DNA from 3 places in the Anaerocolumna chitinilytica genome. Region 3 is predicted to be linked to each of the others. Evidence: a T-box and tRNA genes for the amino acid it is inferred to sense, from the RefSeq annotation. Region 3 holds a T-box; the other regions hold tRNA genes.
The links. The T-box of region 3 lies ahead of bsdcttw_RS13270 (alanine--tRNA ligase). A T-box ahead of a tRNA ligase gene usually reads a tRNA of that ligase, here a tRNA-Ala.

Region 1: it has a tRNA-Ala gene. The T-box ahead of bsdcttw_RS13270 (alanine--tRNA ligase) is inferred to sense a tRNA for this amino acid. The anticodon was not compared.
Region 2: it has a tRNA-Ala gene. The T-box ahead of bsdcttw_RS13270 (alanine--tRNA ligase) is inferred to sense a tRNA for this amino acid. The anticodon was not compared.

The regions. Positions count from the first base shown of each region.
Region 1 covers NZ_AP023368.1:110,984-116,990, forward strand. The annotation lists gene bsdcttw_RS00490 (CvpA family protein) at 1-492, shown strand, start outside; gene bsdcttw_RS00495 (bifunctional 4-hydroxy-2-oxoglutarate aldolase/2-dehydro-3-deoxy-phosphogluconate aldolase) at 689-1,651, shown strand; rRNA gene bsdcttw_RS00500 (16S ribosomal RNA) at 2,520-4,053, shown strand; rRNA gene rrf (5S ribosomal RNA) at 4,253-4,370, shown strand; tRNA gene bsdcttw_RS00510 (tRNA-Ala) at 4,389-4,461, shown strand; rRNA gene bsdcttw_RS00515 (23S ribosomal RNA) at 4,666-6,007, shown strand, end outside.
Region 2 covers NZ_AP023368.1:3,597,030-3,603,036, forward strand. The annotation lists gene bsdcttw_RS15695 (MarR family winged helix-turn-helix transcriptional regulator) at 1-211, opposite strand, end outside; gene bsdcttw_RS15700 (ferritin-like domain-containing protein) at 548-1,084, opposite strand; gene bsdcttw_RS15705 (Ig-like domain-containing protein) at 1,307-2,032, shown strand; gene bsdcttw_RS15710 (Ig-like domain-containing protein) at 2,207-3,019, shown strand; gene bsdcttw_RS15715 (hypothetical protein) at 3,121-3,459, opposite strand; tRNA gene bsdcttw_RS15720 (tRNA-Ala) at 3,933-4,005, opposite strand; gene bsdcttw_RS15725 (MDR family MFS transporter) at 4,527-5,966, shown strand.
Region 3 covers NZ_AP023368.1:3,046,432-3,052,438, forward strand. The annotation lists gene bsdcttw_RS13260 (GNAT family N-acetyltransferase) at 1-269, opposite strand, end outside; gene bsdcttw_RS13265 (hypothetical protein) at 599-1,090, opposite strand; gene bsdcttw_RS13270 (alanine--tRNA ligase) at 1,178-3,037, opposite strand; T-box leader at 3,102-3,345, opposite strand; gene bsdcttw_RS13275 (AraC family transcriptional regulator) at 3,584-4,489, opposite strand; gene bsdcttw_RS13280 (YczE/YyaS/YitT family protein) at 4,593-5,258, shown strand; gene bsdcttw_RS13285 (phosphatase) at 5,364-6,007, shown strand, end outside.

The DNA of each region.
Region 1 (6,007 bases), 2.7 Mb from region 3:
ATAGATTTTAAAGATTCCGGTAAAAAAGTAACAGACCAGGTAAGCTTTATTAATAAACTTCCTGTGCCCAAAGCCATGAGAGAATCTTTGGTGGAAAACAACAATAAAGAAGTATACAAGACAATGGCAGTAAAAAGCTTCAAAGAATATGTAAGCGAATCCATCAGCCGGATGATAATAAATGCGGGTGTATTTGTGGCCCTGTTCATCATAATCAGTATTGCACTTGGAGTGATTTGTCTGGCACTTGATATTATCAGTAAGCTTCCAATCATTAACGGTCTGAATAAGACCGCAGGGTTGCTGGCGGGACTCATACAAGGAATCGTAGTGGTATGGATAGGGTTTCTTATCCTTACGGCATTTGCCGGATCAAAATTTGGACAGAATGTATTTGAAATGATAAATGCCAATACCTTTTTAAGTATACTGTATAATAATAATCTCCTCTTAAGATTTGTAACAAATCTTGGACAGATATTGCTGGCATAGGAATATTATTGGTACTGGCATAGAAATTATTGGTATAAGAATAAGAGGATACTATAAGAAAAACAATAAAAGGTTCAGCATTGTTAGAGAAATAGAGACTATAGTGGTTTATACTGGATTACACAAGCTTACAAGGCTAGAAATAGGATGGAGTCAGAAGACAGTTATAATGGTATAAGAAAGGACATTGCAAAAGATGGATAAAGTACTGGAACAAATTCAAAAACTTGGTATAGTACCTGTTGTAAAGCTGGATAACATAGAAGATGCTATTCCGTTAGCGAAAGCATTAACAGAAGGGGGGCTGCCCTGTGCGGAAATAACCTTTCGTACGGATGCAGCAGAAGAAGCTATCCGTATAATCGCTTCAGAATTCCCGGATATGTTAGTAGGAGCCGGAACCGTACTGACAACAGAACAAGTTGACAGAGCCGTAAATGCCGGAGCAAAATTCATTGTAAGCCCCGGACTTAATCCCAGAATAGTAAGATATTGTGTTGAAAAGGGAATACCAATAACTCCCGGATGCTCTAATCCCAGTGACGTGGAGCAAGCGATTGAACTGGGACTTGAGGTAGTCAAGTTCTTTCCCGCAGAAGCAGCAGGAGGGCTTAACATGATTAAAGCCATGGCTGCACCCTACCACAAGATGAAATTCATGCCTACCGGAGGTATAACGGAAAAGAACCTGTTATCCTATCTGGATTTCCCTAAAATCATAGCCTGTGGCGGCAGCTGGATGGTAAGTGAAGCACTGATTGAAAACAAGGAATTTGATAAAATAAAAGAAATTACAAAAGATGCGGTAGTAAAGATGTTAGGTTTTGAACTGCGACATATCGGCATTAATGCTCAGAATGAGACGGAAGCAGATAGTATAGCTACGGTTTTTCAAAATCTTTTTGGATTTACAAAAAAAATGGGAAATGCTTCTATCTTTGCAGGCCTTGGTATAGAAGTGATGAAGACTCCATATCTAGGACAGCACGGACATATAGCCATTGCAACAAATTATCTTGATAGAGCAATTTATCATCTGGAGAGCTGCGGTATCAGTTTTGATGAAACAACCTCCAAATACGACAGTGCCAATAAGAGAACAGCAATATATCTGAAAGATGAAGTGGCAGGATATGCAGTTCATCTTCTTCAAAAATAAAAATTATAAGACTGAACACATAATTATATTAGCAATAAGTAATTAGTAAGCAGATTAGAAGCTATTATACTTTCGCATTAGCTGGAGAAGATAGCTTCTTTTCTTTGTAACTAATATTAGTACAGGCTTAAACGGAGAAATTCTGTACCGATTAAGACAAATGTGTTATAGGTTCGATAAAATAGTTTTAAAGAGATTTTAGAATGGAAATAAGGGTGATATAAGGGTGATATAAGAACAACCGATAAGAAGAACCAATAAGAAGAACCAATAAGAACAATCAATAAGAATAATTAATAAAAAACAATCAAAAAAAACAATCAATAAGAACAAAAAGGATATTAATAATATTTCTCAGGTTATAGCTATAGGAGAAGCATTATGAGAATTTTAAAAGGCCAAAGTTTTTGTAATTAATCATATAAAAACCTTCTAAAACCAGGCAGAATGCTGAATTAGGAGGGAAGGAAATAAAAGGGTATCAATAAATAATAAATATTCAAAAAAATAGATAAAAAAGTGTTGACATAGAATGGTAACGGTGATATAATTCTTTTTGCTGACGCGCTACAGAATATAAAAAACAGTCATAATTCATAGCGTGAAAGCATACAGAACCTTGATAACTGAACAGTGAAACAACCCTGAAATTTTCTTTAAAATTTCATTGAGAGATAGAAGAGAATGTTGCTTCTTATTTATAAGAAATGACAGCATCGGAAATTGATCATAAAGAACCGTATCAGAAATGATACAACCTTAAAAACAGTAAAATAGTAGGTAGCTTCGGCTACAGACTATCGGAAATAACAATTGTTCGAATCTTAGATTTGAATAGCCAATGTTAATTCTGAAAATGATTAAACTTTAATTTGAGAGTTTGATCCTGGCTCAGGATGAACGCTGGCGGCGTGCTTAACACATGCAAGTCGAACGGAACTTGTAAGTGGAAGTCTTCGGATGGAAGCTTACTTGTTTAGTGGCGGACGGGTGAGTAACGCGTGGGTAACCTGCCTTACACAGGGGGATAACAGCCGGAAACGGCTGCTAATACCGCATAAGCGCACAGCTTCGCATGGAGTGGTGTGAAAAGATTTTATCGGTGTAAGATGGACCCGCGTCTGATTAGCTAGTTGGTGGGGTAACGGCCTACCAAGGCAACGATCAGTAGCCGGCTTGAGAGAGTGAACGGCCACATTGGGACTGAGACACGGCCCAAACTCCTACGGGAGGCAGCAGTGGGGAATATTGCACAATGGGGGAAACCCTGATGCAGCGACGCCGCGTGAGTGAAGAAGTATTTCGGTATGTAAAGCTCTATCAGCAGGGACGAATAAATGACGGTACCTGACTAAGAAGCCCCGGCTAACTACGTGCCAGCAGCCGCGGTAATACGTAGGGGGCAAGCGTTATCCGGATTTACTGGGTGTAAAGGGAGCGTAGACGGTGATGTAAGTCAGATGTGAAAGCCCGGGGCTCAACCCCGGGACTGCATTTGAAACTATGTTGCTAGAGTGCAGGAGAGGTAAGTGGAATTCCTAGTGTAGCGGTGAAATGCGTAGATATTAGGAGGAACACCAGTGGCGAAGGCGGCTTACTGGACTGTAACTGACGTTGAGGCTCGAAAGCGTGGGGAGCAAACAGGATTAGATACCCTGGTAGTCCACGCCGTAAACGATGAATACTAGGTGTTGGGGGTCAAAAGACCTTCGGTGCCGTCGCAAACGCATTAAGTATTCCACCTGGGGAGTACGTTCGCAAGAATGAAACTCAAAGGAATTGACGGGGACCCGCACAAGCGGTGGAGCATGTGGTTTAATTCGAAGCAACGCGAAGAACCTTACCAGGTCTTGACATCCCCCTGACCGGTCCGTAACGGGACCTTTCCTTCGGGACAGGGGAGACAGGTGGTGCATGGTTGTCGTCAGCTCGTGTCGTGAGATGTTGGGTTAAGTCCCGCAACGAGCGCAACCCTTATTCTTAGTAGCCAGCGGTTCGGCCGGGCACTCTAGGGAGACTGCCAGGGATAACCTGGAGGAAGGCGGGGATGACGTCAAATCATCATGCCCCTTATGATCTGGGCTACACACGTGCTACAATGGTGACTACAAAGGGAAGCGAAGCTGTGAAGTGGAGCAAATCCCAAAAAGGTCATCTCAGTTCGGATTGTAGTCTGCAACTCGACTACATGAAGCTGGAATCGCTAGTAATCGCGAATCAGAATGTCGCGGTGAATACGTTCCCGGGTCTTGTACACACCGCCCGTCACACCATGGGAGTTGGAAATGCCCGAAGTCTGTGACCCAACCGTAAGGAGGGAGCAGCCGAAGGCAGGTTCAATAACTGGGGTGAAGTCGTAACAAGGTAGCCGTATCGGAAGGTGCGGCTGGATCACCTCCTTTCTAAGGAAGTAAGTAAGGGTTGTTTTACTGTTGAGTTATCAAAGCGGTTTCTGATGAAACTGCAAGTCTGAAATCAGCGAAAAGAAACAGAAGAGAAGTAATAGCTGAAGAGGACTAAAAATTCCAAAAAGAAACAGGTTGACAGACATAAGAGATTTTGTTAAGATAAAAGACCTGGCTGGAAAGATAGCAAAAGATTTCCGGTGGCGATGCGCTTATGGGACACACCCGTTCCCATCCCGAACACGATGGTTAAGACATAAGCGGCCGATGGTACTATACTGGAAACGGTATGGGAGAGCAGGTGGCTGCCGGATTATAAAAAGTTTTAAAATGGGGGTATAGCTCAGCTGGGAGAGCACCTGCCTTGCAAGCAGGGGGTCATGAGTTCGAATCTCACTATCTCCACTCATCATGAACCTTATGGTTAATGATGAAAGTACCTTGACAACTACACATTAAATAAATTTTTCTAATTTAATTAGAAAACGTTAATCTAAAAAATATAGTAATATATAATAAGATTAATACGACATCCAAATAAGCAATTTTAAACAGACCAAAACCTGCTACGCTAGGCAGGCGAGATTATATCCTAACGGATAGATCATAGGTCAAGCTAATAAGAGCGCAGGGTGGATGCCTTGGCACTAAGAGCCGATGAAAGACGTGATAAGCTGCGATAAGCTGCGGTGAGGAGCAAATATCCTTTGACCCGCAGATTTCTGAATGGGGAAACCTGACGGAGAAGACCTCCGTTACTATTAAGTGAATACATAGCTTAATAGAGGGAACCCGGGGAACTGAAACATCTAAGTACCCGGAGGAAGAGAAAGAAAACTCGATTTCCAAAGTAGTGGCGAGCGAAATGGAAAGAGCCTAAACCAGGGGATTTATCCTCTGGGGTAATGGACCGCAATAAGTGAGATGAAAGGTAGCAGAATGGTTTTGGGAAAGCCAGCCAAAGAGAGTGAAAGCCTCGTATGCGAAACCGGAAGTCAGCGAGCGGGATCCGAAGTACCACGAGACACGAGAAACCTTGTGGGAAGTCGGGGGGACCACCCCCCAAGGCTAAATACTACTTAGTGACCGATAGTGCATAGTACTGTGAAGGAAAGGTGAAAAGAACCCCGGGAGGGGAGTGAAAGAGAACCTGAAACCCTGTGTTTACAAGCTGTGGAACCACCATACGAGTGGAACCGCGTACTTTTTGTAGAACGGTCCGGCGAGTTACATTCATTGGCGAGGTTAAGAACTAAAGGTTCGGAGCCGAAGGGAAACCAAGTCTGAATAGGGCGTGTAATCTTTGATTACGTAGTCAATGTATGTAGACCCGAAACCGGGTGATCTACCCATGTCCAGGTTGAAGCTGCCGTAAAAGGCGGTGGAGGACCGAACACACATCCGTTGAAAAGGGTGGTGATGAGGTGTGGGTAGGGGAGAAATTCCAATCGAACCCGGAGATAGCTGGTTCTCCTCGAAATAGCTTTAGGGCTAGCCTTAATTTAGTCTGATGGAGGTAGAGCACTGAATATCCTAGGGGGCGTCAAAGCTTACCGAAGATTATCAAACTCCGAATGCCATACAGATGATGATTAGGAGTCAGACTACACGAGATAAGTTGGGTAGTCAAAAGGGAAAAAGCCCAGACCACCAGCTAAGGTCCCAAAGTGCGTGTTAAGTGGAAAAGGATGTGGGATTTCGAAAACAACTAGGATGTTGGCTTAGAAGCAGCCACACATTAAAAGAGTGCGTAATAGCTCACTAGTCGAGAGGTCCTGCGCCGAAAATGTCCGGGGCTAAAACACGACACCGAAGCTGTGGATTGCAGTTGAACTGCAGTGGTAGAGGAGCATTCTTAAGACTGATGAAGCGGTACCGTAAGGAGCCGTGGAGGGATAAGAAGAGAGAATGCCGGAATGAGTAGCGAGATGAAAGTGAGAATCTTTCAGGC
Region 2 (6,007 bases), 550 kb from region 3:
GTGTACTCCCTGGTATTTCTAGTGAATTGCTGACTTCCTTTAATATAATATCAGGTTTCTCATGGACAATCTTAATTACACTAAGTTCTGTGCTGGTTATACCTTGCGGATACAGGGCACACAAATCAGTCTGATACTTTTTATAGTGTTTTAATGCTGTATGGACAAGAGATACAAGTTGGTCAACGTATTCTTGTTTAATTTCGTTCATAATTATTCTCCTATTGTATTATTAAATAACCATATCGAATATATTCGATATCGAATTTTAATTTTCTTTATTGTATCTCTATCGTGTTAATATGTCAATATATAATTGGATTTGTAACTGATTCTACTAGATGCCAGATGTAAATTAGTTCAAAGTAAGCAAAGACTAGTAGTAGTTAGATTTTGATACTTGTTGTAAAGAAAAAGACCTAGAGTAATTTCCGGGTCTTTTAATTATATATTAATTATCTGAAGAAATTGCAGATGAAAAAGGCTATCGGATTAATTGGAATAGCGCCATTAAAATACTCTAATCATTAAATCTAAAACTAATTTATTAATCTTTACAAGCGTTTTTAGCATAAAGATAACTGTAAAGGATTCCATGTCTAATTTCATCTGTAATGATTTCCGTCATTATGTTAATATGAACACGATCCTGCATAGCATAAAGGATTTTACGATACTTTTTTACGGCATTCTGCTCCCCCTGTAAGGCTCGAGCCAATCCTTCACAATAACTCTCCGGAGAAACAAACTGTTTGCGCTGAACCTGACTGGACATCATTCCAGTTAGTTCATAGAACAGTTGATTAAATAAAGTAAAGTGATCTTTTTCATCGTCACGAATTCCAATTATTATATCTCTATCTTCAAATGAAGAAGTCATACCTAACAGCCATGCATAAAACAATCTATCATCAGCCTCACCTGCAAGAGCCTCACTTATTTCATTAAGTGCATTTTGTAAATTTTGTGGGTAGGTGAATATGCCATCAGATTGTGGTTGAGTTCTTGTTGTATCTGATGTTGGCATATTGGGAGAAACTTGACCATAATAATCATAGTCCTTGCTGTTATTATTATAGTACATTATATCAACCTCTAAAAATATACTTTTATTATTATACGTTCATTTGTTAGGACTGTGTTATATAATTGAGTAATAATTACGAAAAACTATTTCTCGTGAACATGATATTTCCCCAGATTTATCGTTTTATGGTATAGTCATATATGACTATATACCTTCTATTTATTGACATTTAATATTATTTATCCCATAATCATTACATAAAATTACATTGGGGGATATATGAAAAGATTTTCAATATTATTAATTCTTCTTTTAACTATTTCTTTGATTGAACCAACTCAAACCGTAAATGCTGCATCTGCTAAATTAAACAAAACTAATGCCACTATGTCTGTTGGTAAATTTCTAACATTAAAGCTCACTGGAACCTTAGAAGTCCCTGAATGGTCAAGTAGTAACAAGTTAATAGCTACGGTTAATAGCAAGGGTGTCGTTAAAGCTATAAAAAAGGGGCACGTTATTATTACAGCCACATTAGACAATAACGAATATATCTGTAAATTAATAGTTACCGAAAAACTGATAAACGTAACAGTTGATGCCTATTATTATTTTGATGGAGTTGGTTATATTAATTATTTAGCAGGTAGTGGGATAAAGTGTACGGTAACTGATGATGGATTGACTTTTACCATGACGCCTTCTCAACAAAAAGCTTTACTTGAATATTTACAAGATGCATTTGATAAACGATTCTTATCTGAATGTCCTACATATTACATCTCCATAGATCGAAATGATAGTTTTACAACTTTCATAGCGAGGGTTGATGCTGCTAAATTCAAGTCTAATAAGGACTCTGATGCAGATTCTGATACTGTGTTTTTAAATCTTCTAAGTTACAGTATGGGTTATCAGAATTTTACAGGTGCTAAGAAAATGGCATTTTCCTTTAAAATAGTAGATAACAAAACTGGAAAGACACTAAAAACTGTTGTACCTTAATATTTCAATATCGAAAAGAAGTTTTAAAAGTTCTCACATTCCCTCGGTACGTTAACCTAGGGAATTTTCTTTCATACCTCTTAGATCGACATTTATGGGTTATGCGGTGATTGACAAATACTTCTCCATGTATGATAATTAAGGTATTATTTTACATAGGAGGAAATATTTATAATGAAGAAGTTTATATGTTTGTTTATGGTTTTGGCACTTATATTAACACTCGCGGAACCTGCACAGAGCGTGAACGCAGCGACGATAAAATTAAACTATACTAAGGAAAAGGTAGTAAAAGGGGATTATCTATATTTAAAAGTATTAGGTACTAAAAGCAAGATTAAATGGAGTGTTGAGGATTATTCTATTGCTAGTATAACAAAAAAAGGAAGAGCAGAGGGTATCAAAATCGGTACGACTAATATAGTTGCAAAAGTAGGAAAGAAAACCTTTAAATGCAAGATTACGGTCGTTCCAAAGCCATATCCAGGTTACGTAACAGATTCTGCTCGTGAAAAAGCATTAGCTGAAAGAGATTATCTTGATAACTTTGAAAACGAAGGAAGTGATGATGTAGAAATTGTCACCGAACCTACAAATGACTCTAGTGAAGATTCCGGCGAAGATGCCGAGTCAAGAATAGAGAAAATGTTAAAGTATGGATTTTCTAATAGTGAAATCTTGAACAAACCTATAGGCAAACAATACATGAAATTCTGCGACACCTGGGTCAGCGAATATGAGTTAGATAATTATGACGCAAGTGTTGTCATGTCTGAATCTGATAATAAACTATATATATTATTTGATACAGATAATAAAATTGTTCTTGAAAATGTCCCTGCAAAATTAGAACCTGGTACTATATATACAATATCAGATATAACATTTCAATATCTTAAAGATTTTACTTATGGTAATGATAAGTTTGCAGTAAATCAATTTTATTTTGATCGTCAATCATTGATAAATAAAGGACTTCTCAAATAATTTAGTAATGAAATTTCCCGGAAGTCACTTGATATGCTCCCTTATAGTAGATAATGATTTTACTTATAATAAAGGCACTTACTAGTGTAAGTGCCAATTTCTTAGAAAAGGTCTTTAACCAAAGTTTTATAACATTTATCATCAACATCAATCAAAGCTTTAGTTCCATCATGAAATTGTAATGCGATTTGATATTGACCTTTGTTCTTAGCAGATATACTTGCTAACAAACCCACTGGTCCTAACAATGCCCCACCAACAATGCCTCTTGTTATACCGCTTGCTGCAGATTTACGAATATCCTCTGTAATAATTTCATATGATTCTACATTTTGCTTATTCAGAGCAACTTGCTTTGTAAACCCTTTTCCTAAAACATAGCCCTTGGGTCCTTTAACTACTGAATAACCTTCATAATCTCCTGCTATAACCTTATTCACTGCACTACCTCCTTTTGATATATTATACCAAAGTTGTCGGTTTATGTAAAATTAAATTGTATAAAAATACCACCTACCGCTAAGATAGATGGTCTATTTAAACTCTTTTCCCTCTTTATAGGCTTGTATTTATACACAAAGCCTTCAGCTGAAACAAATCCTTCAATATCTCCGATAAATCGGCCGCAAGTAATTCTTGTACATATTTCACATAATCACTTTCTGTCATATTCTCATATTGATGTAAATGTTTCTCTATGTGTCTTGCAAGATAAAAAGGCGGCCAATGCTTTGGATGATCTATTAATAAAAAAAGTTTAGTCACAATACCGGGACATAAAAAAGTGCCTCGGTATTTTATTATTGCAAGTAGTTATAAAATAGTCACAATCTGTGAAAAAAGCACCCGTTCCCGGATGCCATATATTTTCTAATAATCGTTGTAGCCCTTGATTTCACTGCCTGCTTCTTGATGGAGCATAGGGGACTTGAACCCCTGACCCCCACACTGCCAGTGTGGTGCGCTCCCAACTGCGCTAATGCCCCGAACTAAAGTAATACTATCACAAATTAACTATATTTTCAAGTTATTTTTAAAAATTCATACACTTGTTTAGGCTAAATAGCTTCCCAAAACTTCTAATTCAATTCCTTCATCATCCTATAATTACAGACGAATGGATAAATCAGAAATCATATTAAAAAGCATACTTTACAGATGGGTGGCATATTTACCGGCTTCTACCTCTGTTCAATAACAAATCCAGAACCTTATAGATTATCCTCCACCATGCGATACTTAATAATACAGCCACAACACCGCCCAAAATCTGTCTTATGCTATCCATTTTTGTTATCCTCCTGTTTCAATAAAATACTATAAGAATTCTCATTACGTAATTATCCTATTATTTATCCTCCATTATGCTTAGTATTCTAACATGATATTACCATAAGCTAATATGTAAATTATAAGCAGGCTTGCAGTATGCCTAGTCACTAGTGTATAATAAAAAAGATTGCAAAAGGACAGGTATCCTTTACATAAACAAAGGAAGGAAATATGAATGAAACTACGAAGAACTAATCTTGTTATCTCTCTAATGTTAGCAATGTTTCTGGCAGCTGTAGAAGGAACCATTGTAACCATGGCCGCCCCGACTATTACGAAGGAAATGCATGGTTTTGAGCTAATCAGCCTTGTATTTTCCGTTTATCTTTTAACCTCTGCCATATCAACACCGATCTATGGTAAATTTGCAGATCTTTATGGTCGTAAGAATATGCTGACTATTGGAATCCTTTTATTTATAATAGGCAGCTTTTTATGCGGTCTATCTCAGAATATGCTGATGTTAATAATCTTTCGAGCTATTCAGGGCTTAGGTGCGGGAGGAATTTTTACGATTCCCTTTACTATCATCGGAGATGAGTTCCCATTGGAGGAAAGATCAAAGATACAGGGCGGAATGAGTACGATGTGGGGAATTGCCACCCTAATTGGTCCTTTTTTAGGTGGTTTCCTTATAGACATTCTCTCCTGGCACTGGCTTTTCTTTATTAATATCCCTTTTGGTTTAATAGCCGTTTTATTACTCCAGGGAGCCTTGCAGGAACATTTTGAGAAGAAAAAGCAATCCATTGATTATGCAGGAATTATCACACTGACACTGATGGTCCTTGTTTTCTTAAGTATATTTATTTTCGATACCAATATTACCTCCCATCGCACTGTTATAATTTCAGCATTGTCAGCAACAACACTTATACTGCTTCTCCTGTTTTATTTTGTTGAGAAAAAAGCAAAGGAACCGATTATTCCATTCTATATTTTTACCAGGACAAGTGGTCTGATTAATCTTCTGTCATTTTTGATCTGCGGTGCTTTAATAGGAATCAATGTGTATATCCCTCTGTATTTACAAAATGTCTTAGGGTATCGTCCTACTGTATCCGGCTTAGCAATGCTTCCTATGTCCGTTTCCTGGCTGATTATTTCATTTATCCTGGGTAAATTATTTATTCGCTTTGGTGGAAAGATAGTAACAGTTTCAGCCATTGCCATCATCCTGGTGGGCATGCTTCTTCTGACCAGCCTTGGAGTAAGTTCGCCCATTGCTTTGGTATTACTGTATGGTTTTATCTTAGGTATCGGTTTCGGTGGTGCAACTACAGCTTTTACAATTGTTATTCAGGATTCGGTTGAATATAGTAAGAGGGGTACTGCCGTTGCTGCCAATTCACTTCTTCGAACTTTAGGCCAGACAATCGGAATTAGTATATTTGGCAATATCTTTAACCTTTATGTTACAAACTACTTCACAAAGCAGGGTATTGAAGGTGTTACTTCAGGCAACTTATATCAGGTATCTGCATCCAACAATTTGATTACTCAGGAGCAGATAAGTCTCTCACAGAATAGTTCTCTTCATATTTTGTTTGCTATTTTTCTTGCTTTAGCAGTTTTTTCGTTTATCCTTTCAATAGCAATACCAAAAGAAAAATAGTTCACAATCTTTTCAAAACTTTTTCATATAAAGGACATATT
Region 3 (6,007 bases):
CCTTTATTCCAATATGTAACTCCAAGTTTCCATTCTATCTCAGGTTCGTTTTCTTTATATGGATTTAGACCAGCTAGTCCAATCAGTTTATTGCTTGATTTTTCAATTATAGCACCATGAAAACAATCCAAGGAAACGAAATTTCTATCTATAAAGAATTGAATGTATTGTTCCGTCTTAAGTCTATCCCAAGGATGGTTCTTGTCTTTTGTAAATTGATGAACTTGGGGATTCGACATAACCTCATATAACCCATCTATATCATTCATCGTATATCGATGTAATAAAAGGTTTTGAGTTTCAATATAAATAAATACAAAACTGCTTATTATCTTATCCTCCAGTCAAATGTTGTAGGTATTTATTCAAATTGCTCCTCCCCTGCCTAAACATAATTAAATAAATAATGCTTCGCTGTTTCCACCATTTGTGACAGATATAATGAGATTATACCACAATTTTACATTTGCTCAAACATTTAAAAATAAATTATTTTCCATTTTCAAAATATTTTAAAATAATCATCTTGCTTAACTACAGCATAATTTTAGTAATTGGATATAGCAATTTTTTTATTTAGCTTAATAGTCAAAATTCCCTACTCAGTAACAGTTAAATAATAAAGGATTTTATCATTTTTTAGCTTATGATTATTCCAATCACCTTCGATAGCTTCTTTTATATTTTTAGAATCTTCAAAACTTACTCCTCTTTTTTCACAATGTACCGCAAGTAATTCATCTGAAATATCCAAATATACAACAGCTTCACAATCTAAAATAACGGTAGAAAACAAAGGATAACCTGCTTTTACTCTCCCAAATTTATATACAAGTCGATCAATTTCATTTCCAAGTTCTATTGTCCAAGGCATTTTAAGCAAATGGTTCATTAATTCTTTCTCTTCTTCCGGTATATTTGGCCAAAGCACTTCATCTAAATCTTCGCAATTGTACTCAGATAATTGGTTAAGCAGTGTTGATTTTCCAGCACATGTTGTACCTATCACACAAACCCTATCCTCTTTGTGCTTTTCAAATATTGCTCTCAATGTATTTAGTGTTTCATTCACCGTAAATTCACCAGCCATTGTATAAAATCTCCTATTCAATATGATTTGTTTTCCTATGAAAATATTTTACTTCTTTCAAAAAATGTGCCTATATTATAATTATAGTTATTTACTAATCACTCCTTTAATCCTTCTAACTCCAGCAGAAGAAGATTGTTCCTTTTCAATATGGAACTTTCCTAAGTTTGTAGTATCTTCAACATGAGGTCCTCCACATACTTCTCTACTCCAAACTTTCCCATCGTTATCTTGGATTGTATACACCTTAACCACATCCGGATATTTATCCCAAAAGCTTCCTTCCACACCACTCTCTTTGGCTTCAGTTTTAGGCAGCTCTGAAATATAGATAACTGCTTTTGATGAAATCGCATCATTCACATAGTTTTCCACTTTTTCTATTTGCTCTGACGTAAGTTTCTCATCATGGTTGAAGTCATACCTTAATCTTTCTGAAGTAATATTACTTCCTTTTTGATGAACATGATCGCCTAAAACTTCCCTTAAACCAGCAAGTAATAAATGAGCTACTGTGTGCAGTCCTGTTGTTTCCGTTGAATGATCAGATAATCCGCCTTTAAATTTACCTGCAGAAGCAGTTCTACTCTTATCGGTATGTTTCTTTGCTGCCTCAGCATAAGAAGCCTTGTCCTCCATGCTATAACCATTTTCAGTCAGAAATTCTTCTGTTAACTCTAAAGGAAAACCATAAGTTTCGTAAAAATAAAAAGCATCAGCACCTGTAACTTTTCCTTTATTCTTCAGATGTTTTTGTATTTCAATTTCTCCTTGCTGCAAAGTTTTATGGAATAGATTTTCTTCCTTCTTTATTATTTCGATAACTTTCTTCTTATTACTGATCAAATCTTCATAGGCTGTTGCTTCCTCTATATAAACTTCAGATAACTCACTTAGAAAGTTTCCTTGTATCCCGATTTTTTTACCTGCACGAATTGCCCTTCTTAATAACCTTCTTGTAATATACCCTGCATCACTATTAGCCGGCTCCGCACCATCATTTATTAAAAATGTAGCAGCTCTCACATGATCAAGTATGATTCTAAACGACTTTAAATCATCATTATATTCTGTTCCGCTTAATTCTATTAGTTTTTTCTTTGCATTAAGGAAGAACGCTGTATTATAAATGTCCCTATCACCATTAAGGGCCGTTGCAACTCTTTCTAATCCGCCACCATAATCAATATTGGGATTTTTCATTTTTACAAAACCTGTGTCCTCTTTTTTGTAACACATAAATACATTGTTACCTATTTCTAAGAATCTTTCGCTTTCAGAAGCAGGATGTTCGAGTGGATCACCGTCCGGTTCAAAATCATAGAACATTTCACTGTCAGGCCCACCCGGTTCACCGACAGGCATATCTAAGGGACTTCCTGCTCTGCTCCACCAATTCTCTTTTTCATTGTATAAGAATATTTTTCCACCTCTTGATGTTCCATATTTATATGGATCATCTTCTATAATAGGTTCTATACCAACCGATTTGAATTTTTCTGACCATATTTGAATTGCTTCCGTATCTTTCTGTATATTCATATCATCACTTCCTTTAAAAGCACTGATATATAACCTATTAGGATCAATTCCTAATTCGTTGATTTGCCAATTCCATATTGCATCGATTTGCTTTTTCTTATAGTTATTTTCATTTGCTTTAAATTCCCACCGACCTATCATTTCAAAAAATGTTAGATGCGACATATCTCCTACTTCATCAATATCCACTGTTCTTAAGCACTTCTGAATATTGGTTATCTCATTCCCTATTGGATGTTTTTCACCCAATAAATACGGAACCATAGGCTGCATTCCACTTCCTGTAAACAAAGTTGAGGGATCATTTTCCGGTAGCAAACTGGAAGATGGCACTTGGCTACCCCCTATTCTTTTCATAAAATCAATATATGATTTCCTTAACTCATCTGGCGTCATTTTCATCATGTTGAATACCTCCGTATTATTTTTTCTAAAACAAAAAAGCCCTAAGCTGACATATATATTGTCAACTTAGGGCGAACTATTTTGTCCGTGTTACCACCTAATTTCAGATTTCTCTGCTCTCTATCAATACGGGAAAAATCCGATATTGTTTCCTGAATAACGGTGGAACTCCGTTGAAGCCTACTAAGATTCTTCTATTCGGTTCACAGCTCCGAGACTGCTTCACTATTAGATCAATGAAGATTCGCACCAACCATCTTCTCTCTGTGAAATTTCTAATACTTACTATTTCTCATCATAGCCTTTTCGTTTTAAGTTAAGCCAATCCTACCACACTGAACTAACTCTGTCAATTTAATTTTATTATTGATTCAGCAATTTATACACCTGATTCAATAAAACGAACAGCAGAATTATCCCAATATTTTTTATAAACCCGATTATTTTCTCCGTCAAAATTCAACTAATACATTCGAAATATAACCGGTATATCTTTAGGCTGCCACTGTACCTTTGTGCCAAAACTCCTTACACAGCCCACTTAAATCACTTTCGGGACTTTGCTCTGTTTCGATATTCCGTCGGTGTCATTCCATATTTCTTTTTGAACTGCGCAGAAAAATATCCCATCTCTCCAAAACCACACCCATCTCCTATTTCAGAAATCTGCCAATCTGTCTCTGCCAGATTTTGAGCTGCTACAAGCAGGCGATACTGATTGACATACTGGAGAGGTGTTGTACCAAGAATTTCTCGAAAACATCTCAGACACTCACTTTTACTGATTGCTGCAGCTTCTGCTATACCTTCAAGAAGAATTGTCTCGTAATAATGCTCCTGAATGTATTTTAGCATTTGCTTTATACGCTGCTCATTTCGTCGCGTCTTCTGTGGTATTGAAATAATTTCATGCTGCTGATGGTCGAATAGCTGCAGTATAATTTCAGACAGTTCATTTCTCACTCTAAATTCATATCCATGTTTGTCTACTGCAATCTCAATCCAGGCTCGCTGTATTCGGTCAAGAACCTCTCTCTGCCAGTTAATATCTTCAGAAAATAATTGAACAGAGTACCCGTTATTATTAATCAACGGATTTAGATACTTTTCCCAATAAATACTATTCTCTGTTCCCCCAATCAGACGCGGATGAAAAACAATAGAATGAATTAATGCACCTTGTATTTCATCGGCAGCTTTGGCCATGTGGAGTATGTCGGCGTTTACAAACGCACCACTCCCCTCTTTCAGCAGGAACTGCCTTGTACCAACAGATAGATTAATTCTACCTTTTTCAACCATAATCAGTTCCAGTTCGCTATGCCAATGCCAGGATATCAAAACATCCGGAAAGTCAACTTCATAACAAGCCGCAGGAAAGAAAACACTGCCATGGGATTTTGTTTCTCTTTTAGTTGTGTCCGTATAACTTGCACTGGAGGAAATAGGCATGGGAATGCTCCTTTTGGCGTTTTTCTAATATTATAAGGTTATTATTTACTAATGTAAAGAGAGGAACCAGTGATATTATATTAATGAAAGAGAGGGAAATGATATGAAATGGGTAAACCTGAAAGTTGTAAAAAGAATTGGGTTGATGATGATAGGTATAGTAGGAATGGGCGTTTTTCTTTCCTTTCTAATTGAAGTAAACTATGGCACCGATACCTGCTCCTTTATGAACCTTGCGTTATCGGAACGTTTCCGGATTTCCTTTGGGACCTGTATGGTTCTTGCCAATATTCTTTTCTTTATCCCGGAAATTTTACTGAAACCTAAGCTGATTAATATTGGGACGATTATGAATATGGTACTTATTGGTTATATCAGTGATTACTGCCGTGTCCTGTGGTCTCGCTTTTTACCCCAGACACTGTTTACTCTTCAGCCATACCGAACAATTACCTTCCTGATAGCACTTTTTCCCTTTCTGGTATCAGTTGCTCTTTACATGAATGCTGATATGGGGCTGGCTCCTTACGACGCCATACCAACCATTATCAGCCTTCGCACTCATCTTCCATACACTGTAATAAGAATCCTCTGGGATTTTAGTGCGATTTTGATTGGCGTCCTGGCTGGAAAACATCTTTCAGTTGCAACTGTTGTTATGGCTCTTTCAATCGGTCCTTCTGTTACTTTCATTGGAAACTTTATGAAATATATTTCCAGAAAAGAGCCAAAACAGAATAGCACTGGCTTTAATACCAGTAATGGTTAGAGTTTTAAAGTAGAGTTTAGCTAAATTCTTAATGCTGTTAAAGAACATATTTCTGTAACCTCGTTTTAAACATGGGATATGTCGGAAAGGTATGGTGATATTATTATGAAAAATTTAATTGCAGATGTACACACTCATACGCTCGTAAGCGGGCATGCTTATGGAACTATCCGTGAGATGGCAAAGGCTGCGGCAGATAAACAACTTCAAATTTTGGGTGTTAGTGAGCATGCTCCTGGAATACCAGGAACGGTTGACCCGTTTTACTATTTGAATCTGGAGGTGATACCTAGAGAGTTATATGGTGTTAAAATGATTCATGGCTGTGAAATAAATATTATGAATGACGGAACATTATCTTTATCCCAGGAGTACATTGAAAAACTTGATTATGCCATTATAGGCATTCATTGTCAGTGTTATGAGAATCAGGGCCGCGAAATAAATACTGAGAATCTGATTAAGTGTATGCAGAATGAAAAAGTACGCTTTATCTCTCACCCGGATGATGATCATACACCATTGAATTACGAAGAACTTGTGCGGGCAGCGAAAGAATTTCATGTTGCATTGGAGGTTAACAATAGTTCTTTGATAAAAAAAGACAGACGATGGAACTGTATAGAAAATTATATAGCTATGCTGCACTTTTGTGAGCGTTATAAAGTGCCGATTATAATAAGCTCAGATGCACATGATCCAAGTTATGTCGGGAACTTTGATTTGGCCGTTAAACTGATTGAGGGACT